DNA from 2 places in the Variovorax sp. GW823-FHT02B07 genome. Region 1 is predicted to be linked to the other one. Evidence: riboswitches for the same ligand, from Rfam matches in the RefSeq annotation. Region 1 holds a riboswitch; the other holds the start of a gene.
The links. A riboswitch is a leader RNA that binds a small molecule or an ion and turns the genes downstream of it on or off. The one in region 1 is predicted to bind glycine.
Positions count from the first base shown of each region.

Region 2: another riboswitch for glycine. It lies ahead of gcvT (glycine cleavage system aminomethyltransferase GcvT); the one in region 1 lies ahead of AC1RGU_RS20945 (D-amino acid dehydrogenase).

Region 1 is NZ_JBXAJX010000004.1:29,686-33,083, forward strand. It holds gene AC1RGU_RS20940 (RtcB family protein) at 1-461, shown strand, start outside; gene AC1RGU_RS20945 (D-amino acid dehydrogenase) at 482-1,789, opposite strand; glycine riboswitch at 1,881-1,987, opposite strand; glycine riboswitch at 2,032-2,122, opposite strand; gene rfbB (dTDP-glucose 4,6-dehydratase) at 2,241-3,320, shown strand; gene rfbD (dTDP-4-dehydrorhamnose reductase) at 3,317-3,398, shown strand, end outside.
Region 2 is NZ_JBXAJX010000001.1:1,431,916-1,435,313, forward strand. It holds gene gcvP (aminomethyl-transferring glycine dehydrogenase) at 1-89, opposite strand, end outside; gene gcvH (glycine cleavage system protein GcvH) at 148-519, opposite strand; gene gcvT (glycine cleavage system aminomethyltransferase GcvT) at 591-1,772, opposite strand; glycine riboswitch at 1,820-1,924, opposite strand; glycine riboswitch at 1,937-2,027, opposite strand; gene AC1RGU_RS06755 (hypothetical protein) at 2,089-2,475, opposite strand; gene AC1RGU_RS06760 (hypothetical protein) at 2,559-3,056, opposite strand; gene AC1RGU_RS06765 (hypothetical protein) at 3,220-3,398, opposite strand, start outside.

The sequences.
Region 1 (3,398 bases):
TCGTGCTGGCCGAGCTGGTGCGCAAGGACTTCGCCGAACTGCTGGGCGCCACGGCGTCGACGCTGGTGGTCGACGTGCCGCACAACGTGGTGCTGCGCGAGCACGGGATGAACATCCACCGCAAGGGCGCGACGCCGGCGCACGCGGGCGATCTGGCGCTGATTCCCGGGTCGATGGGCGATCACTCGTACCTTGCGACCGGGCTGGGGCATGAAGACTGGCTGTGGTCGTGCAGCCATGGTGCCGGCCGGCGGATGCGGCGGCAGGAAGTGCGCGCGATGCGGCCCGCACCCGACGACGCCGATGCCAGCTGGCAATGCGTGACGCTGCGCGAAGAGCGCCGCATCGAAGAGGCGCCGCAGGCCTACAAGCCGATCGGCGCGGTGATCGAGGCGCAGGAAAGCGCGGGGCTCATCCGCTGCGCCGTGCGGCTCAAGCCCTGGGTCACGTTCAAGGCGTGACCCGAGGGTGGGGGGGCGTGTCAGCCCAGTGCGGGCTGCACGGCGCGCGGCGCGGGCGCCGGCATGCCGGCGAACGCGAAATCGACCTCGGGCGCCAGCCCGCTCACGATGCGCGCGATCGACTTGCCCGAGCCGCAGGCGTGCGTCCAGCCGAGCGTGCCGTGGCCGGTGTTGAGGAACAGGTTCGGCAGTTTGGTCTTGCCGATCAGCGGCACGTTGCTCGGCGTGGCCGGGCGCAGGCCGGTCCAGAACTGCGCGCGCTCGGTGTCACCGGCGCCAGGGAAGAGCTCTTCGACGCGCCGCACGATGGCTTCGCAGCGCACGCGGTTCAGGTCGCGGTCGTAGCCGTTGAGCTCGGCCGTGCCGGCGATGCGCAGGCGGTCGCCCGACTCGGAGGTGTAGCGCGAGAACACTAGCTTGTATTCGTCGTCGGTGAGCGAGACCTGGTGTGCCTTCGATGCGTCCTTGACGGGGAGCGTCACCGAGTAGCCCTTGGCCGGGTAGATCGGCAGGCGGATGCCCAGCGGCGCGGCGTACAACGGACTCAGCGAACCCATCGCGAGCACGAAGGCATCGCCGCGGATGCGCTGGAAGCGGCCTTCGTTGTCGGTCGCCTCGACGTGGTCGATGCTGCCGCCGGCTTCGCGCAGCGCGGTCACCGTGTGGCTCATGAGGAACTTCACGCCGGCCGCTTCGGCCAGCTTCACGAGCTCGCGCGCGAAGCGGTTGGCGTCGCCCGATTCGTCTTCGGCGGTGTAGGTGGCGCCGGCGAGTTGGGGGCGGATGTGGGCGAGGGCGGGTTCGATCTTGATGGCCTCGTCGGCCGAGATGACCAAGCGTTCGCAGCCCAGGGCACGCATCTGCTCGGCGGGCGCGAGGGCGCCGTCGAATTCTTTTTGCGTCGTATAGAAGTGCAGGATGCCTTGCGTGCGCTGGTCATAGTTCAGGCCCGTGTCTCGACGCAATTGCTGCAACATTTCCCGGCTGTATGTACCGAGACGCACGATCTGTTCGATGTTGTGGCGGGTGCGCGCGGGGGTGCATTCGCGCAAAAACTGCAGGCCCCAGAGCCACTGGCGCATGTCGGCGCGGATGCGAAAGAGCAGCGGCGCATCTTCCTTGCCGAGCCATTGCAGCACCTTCAGCGGCGCGCTCGGATTGGCCCACGGCTCGGCATGGCTGACCGAGATCTGGCCGCCGTTGGCGAAGCTGGTTTCGGCGGCCGGGGTGGCCTGCCGGTCGATCACGGTCACCTCGTGGCCGAGTTGCTGGAGGTAGTAGGCCGAAGTCACGCCGAGCAGGCCGGCGCCAAGAACGATCACACGCATTGCAAGTACCTTTGAGTTTGCAGCGCTTGAACGGCGGGCGTGGAGTGCTATTGAACCAATAGCAAGCAACCGGACGACCGATGTCCAAGTTGCCGCTCCCCCTGTCCTCGGTACCTGAGAGATTCACCCTGCTGCACCCGCAGCGGGTTTGCTCCTTCGGTGCGCCACATGGCGTGGCGGCTCTCCAGACGGCTGTATCGATGAGTGCAGTACTGACCCCTTGCCGAAGTTCCTGGGCGTTGCCTGGAATTTCGTCGGGCCGACCTGAGCGTTTATGGGAGTTTGCGCCTTCGGTAGGGCCTCCGTGGAGGCCCGCTCTCCTGCAATTGTTGGCGATTGTAGGCGGGCCCCGCAAGCCGGCCAAGCCCTGTACATCGGCACTTCACACCGATGGGATAATTGAATGTTGATTTTTGGTAAAGCAAACTTTTTTCTACATGCAGGGGACTCCATGATCCTGGTTACCGGCGGCGCAGGCTTCATTGGCGCCAATTTCGTGCTCGACTGGATCGCGCAGGGCAACGAGCCCGTCGTGAACCTCGACAAGCTGACCTACGCGGGCAACCTCGAGACCCTCGCGTCGCTCAAGGGCAACGCGAACCATGTCTTCGTGCAAGGCGACATCGGCGACAGCGCGCTGCTCGATCGCCTCCTGGCCGAGCACAAACCCCGCGCCGTCGTGAACTTTGCCGCGGAATCGCATGTGGATCGCTCGATCCACGGCCCGGAAGACTTCGTGCAGACCAATGTGCTCGGCACCTTCCGCCTGCTCGAATCGGTGCGCGGTTACTGGAACGCCCTGCCGGCCGACCAGAAGGCGGCCTTCCGCTTCCTGCATGTGTCGACCGACGAGGTCTATGGCTCGCTCTCCAAGACCGACCCGGCCTTCACCGAAGAGAACAAGTACGAGCCCAACAGCCCGTACTCGGCCAGCAAGGCCGCCAGCGACCACCTCGTGCGCGCCTGGCACCACACCTACGGCCTGCCGGTGGTCACCACCAACTGCTCGAACAACTACGGCCCGTTCCACTTCCCCGAGAAGCTGATCCCGCTGATGATCGTCAACGCACTGGCCGGCAAGAACCTGCCCGTGTACGGCGACGGCATGCAGGTGCGCGACTGGCTCTACGTGAAGGACCACTGCAGCGCCATCCGCCGCGTGCTCGAGGCCGGCAAGCTCGGCGAGACCTACAACGTCGGCGGCTGGAACGAGAAGCCCAACATCGAGATCGTCAACACCGTGTGCGCGCTGCTCGACGAACTGAGCCCCCGCGCCGACGGAAAGCCGTACAAGGAACAGATCACCTACGTCACGGACCGCCCGGGCCACGACCGTCGCTACGCCATCGATGCACGCAAGCTCGAGCGCGAACTCGGCTGGAAGCCCGCCGAGACCTTCGACACCGGCATCCGCAAGACCGTCCAGTGGTACCTCGCGAACGGCGAGTGGGTGCGCAACGTGCAAAGCGGCGCGTACCGTGAATGGGTCGAGAAGCAATACGACGCTGCGCCTGCAAAGGCTTCCGCATGAAGTTGCTGCTGCTCGGCAAGGGGGGGCAGGTCGGCTGGGAGCTGCAGCGCAGCCTCGCGCCGCTCGGCGAAGTGGTCG
Region 2 (3,398 bases), on a different contig from region 1:
TCGTCCGCCGCATCGATGCCGATGTGGCGGGCGAGGAATTCTTCGGCGTTCTCTAGTTCTTGCAAAGAGGGAAGGGCGGGAATCGGCATGGCGGTGAAGGCTCGGGGGAGAAGGAACGAAGGTGCGAAGAAGCTGCTGTTCAGCGGATCAGGATTCGGCGGCGAACTTGTCGTAGCTGGCGGCGTCGAGCAGGGCGTCGAGCTGCGCGGGCTCGCTCAGCTTGACCTTGAAGAACCAGCCGGCGGCCAGCGGGTCGCTGTTGGCCAGCGACGGGTCGGCGCGCAGCGCTTCGTTGACTTCGGTGATCTCGCCCGACACGGGCATGAACACATCGGCGGCGGCCTTCACCGACTCGACCACACCGGCGACCTCGCCCTGCGCGAAGGTCTTGCCCACTTCAGGCAGGTCGACGAACACCACGTCGCCCAGCGCGTCCTGCGCATGCACGGTGATGCCGACGGTGGCGGCGCCGCCTTCGGCCGCCACCCATTCGTGGTCCTTGGTGTATTTGATGCTCATGAAAAAACTCCTCGTGGAAAAAATGGAATCGGGGTGCAGAGCCTAGCCGGGTCTGCGGGGTTCAGTGTCGGTCAGCCGCGGTAGTAGCGCGTCGGCACGAAAGGCATGGTCGAGACTTCCATCGGCACCGGCTTGCCGCGCACGATGGCCTGCACGCGCGTGCCGGGTTCGGCGAAGGCGGCGGCCACGTAGCCCATGGCCACGCAGCGGTCGGCCGTGGGGCCGAGCAGGCCGCTGGTGACGGCGCCGATGTCGTGGCCTTCGAGCGACTGCAGCAGCGTACCGTCGCGCACCGGGATGCGTTCCAGTGCCACGAGGCCGACGCGCTTGCGCGTGAGCGTCTTGTGGTCGGTGTGGCCGGCCGCGCCCGAGGCGACGGCGGCGAGCTGGGCCAGCACCTTGGCCGCGCCCGGAAAGCCGCCTTCGCGCGCACCGCCGGCGCGGCGCACCTTCTGGATCGCCCAGTTGAGGGAGGCTTCGACCGGGGTGGTGGTGGTGTCGATGTCGTTGCCGTACAGGCACAGGCCGGCTTCGAGCCGCAGCGAGTTGCGCGCGCCCAGGCCGACGGGCTTCACTTCGGGCTGGGCCAGCAGCAGGCGGGCGAGGGCGTCGGCGTCCTTTGCGGCCACCGAGATCTCGAAGCCGTCTTCGCCGGTGTAGCCGCTGCGGGTGACGAAGGCGGCGATGCCGCCGATCTGCACCGCGCCGCCGGTCATGAACACGAAGCGCTCGATGCCGGGCGACAGGCGCGCCAGCGTGGCCGCGGCCTGCGGGCCCTGCAGTGCGAGCAGGGCATGGTCGGGCAGGGGCTGCACTTCGCAGCGAGCGCCGATCCTGGCCTGGATGTGGGCGATGTCGGCCACCTTGCAGGCGCCGTTCACGATCACGAAGAGCGAGCCATTGCCTTCGTTGAAGAACATCAGGTCGTCGAGGATGCCGCCCTCGTCGTTCAGCAGCAGGCCGTAGCGCTGCTTGCCGGCGGGCAGATCGACCACATCGACGGGCATCAGGGTTTCGAAGGCGGCGGCGGCGTCGGGGCCGACCAGGCGCAGCTGGCCCATGTGCGAGATGTCGAACAGGCCGGCCGCATCGCGCGTGTGCTTGTGCTCGGCCATGAGGCCGGCGGGGTACTGGACCGGCATCGAATAGCCGGCGAAGGGCACCATGCGGGCGCCCAACTCGACGTGGAGGTCGTACAGCGGGGTCTTGAGAAGTTGAGTATCCGAAGAAGCGGAAGCGGAGGAAGCGGCCACGGGGCACTCCAAAGGGGCAGTCGAAATCCATGGCTGCAACGCCACGGGCCACCCCTGCTGTCCGCTTTACCTGAGAGATTCGCCCCACGATCGGGGTTTGCTCCTTCGGTGGGCCGCATGCAATGCCACGGCCTCTCTCCAGCAAGGAAACGCCGGTGGTTGCCGGCGTCTTGTCAGTCCTTTTGCCTGAGCGTTCGGGGAACCCCTGCGCCTTCGGCGGCCCCGTCGCGCGGGGCTCTCTCCTGACCCGGCGAGTGTAGTGGATCGTGCGGGGTCAGGGTCTGATCGAACGTCCTCGCGACGAAGTCAGTCAGAGCTAGCTGTTCATTTTTTCGGCGGCGCCGATGGCCGCTGATCTAGCTTTTTTCCAGGAAGGGATGCATGCAATTACCACCAGAGCAACGACAACCACGCTGACGATGAGACCTAGCCAATAGTTTGGCCACCGCGCCTGAGGTAGGACAGGGTCTAACTTCGCAAGTAATTGAAGGAAGAAGGAAATGCAAAGAAAGCCGGCGCCATAACCAAAGTCTGCTTTCTGCTGCCCGAGTTCCGCCGCCTGTTGCTGCCCCCCGTCGTAGAAGGAGCTGGCAATAATTTGAAGCGATTCTCTCTTCATCGCTAGAACGCCATAGCTAAACGAAAAACCACTAGCCAAGCCAAAAAATAAGCCTGTGAGGTCAAGGAACAGGGCAATGCTCATACTCTCTCCAGAAGGGCTGAAAACTCATTCGATTGATGAACCAGCTGAAGGCCTGGAACATCGAATTTTGAGCCGGATGCAAGCTACGCAAGACGCAATATTCCGGACGAGGCTTGTGCTCCGCATAGCAGCCAGATTTGCTCAAAGGGGTGTTCGGCCGGGACCAAGATCCGGGACCGCTGTTCTTGGAAATCGCAGAAGTCCCACAAGGGGAAGGCCGAGCGAATCAAAAGCCAGACTCTAGACGCGCGATACCTCTTGATTGCTTTATCCGCCAAAAGACGGTTTAACGGGGTCAGTACGCGGATATCCAATGGAACCATTGCGGATGTCATCCTCTCCTCTTGCGAGGGTGCTAACGAGCCCGTTCGTCCAAGAAGCTGTTTTACATCGGATGTTGTGCCATACACGTGACCGACCTCGACGTAGACAGCTTCTCCGTCGAGCTCACAATAAGCGTCTGGTTCGGGAGGTTTCCGCAGTTCCTTGAAATGAAAGCGAGACGCTCCTAGCTCGGAGGAAAGTGCTTCCGAAAATTGCCGAAGCGCCCCGGTTTCGAGTTCTTCTTTTTCAAACTGCATGGCGCAGTTTAGGCCAGGTGCGCTGCCGTAGTCGAAGGGCAATTGCGTATCGACGCACTGATCGGAGCAGCTCACATGGAGCGTTCGATGACCTTGGTTTGGCTTTTATGCAATGCGCTTCATGCAACCTTACGTAGGGGGGCGCGGGCCGGGGATTCGAGCCTCAGTGCACGGTTTCCGCCGGCGGCAGCAGCTTGTCGATGCGCTCGCGCAGCGAGTCGGCGCGCTCGGGGCCGGCGGCCTTCTCGATCTCGGAGAGCATCAGCGCGGCGATGGTCAGCATGGCCTCGCGGTCGCGGGCCTCGCGCAGGGCGTCGCGCATCTGGTTGGCGAAGCGCGGGT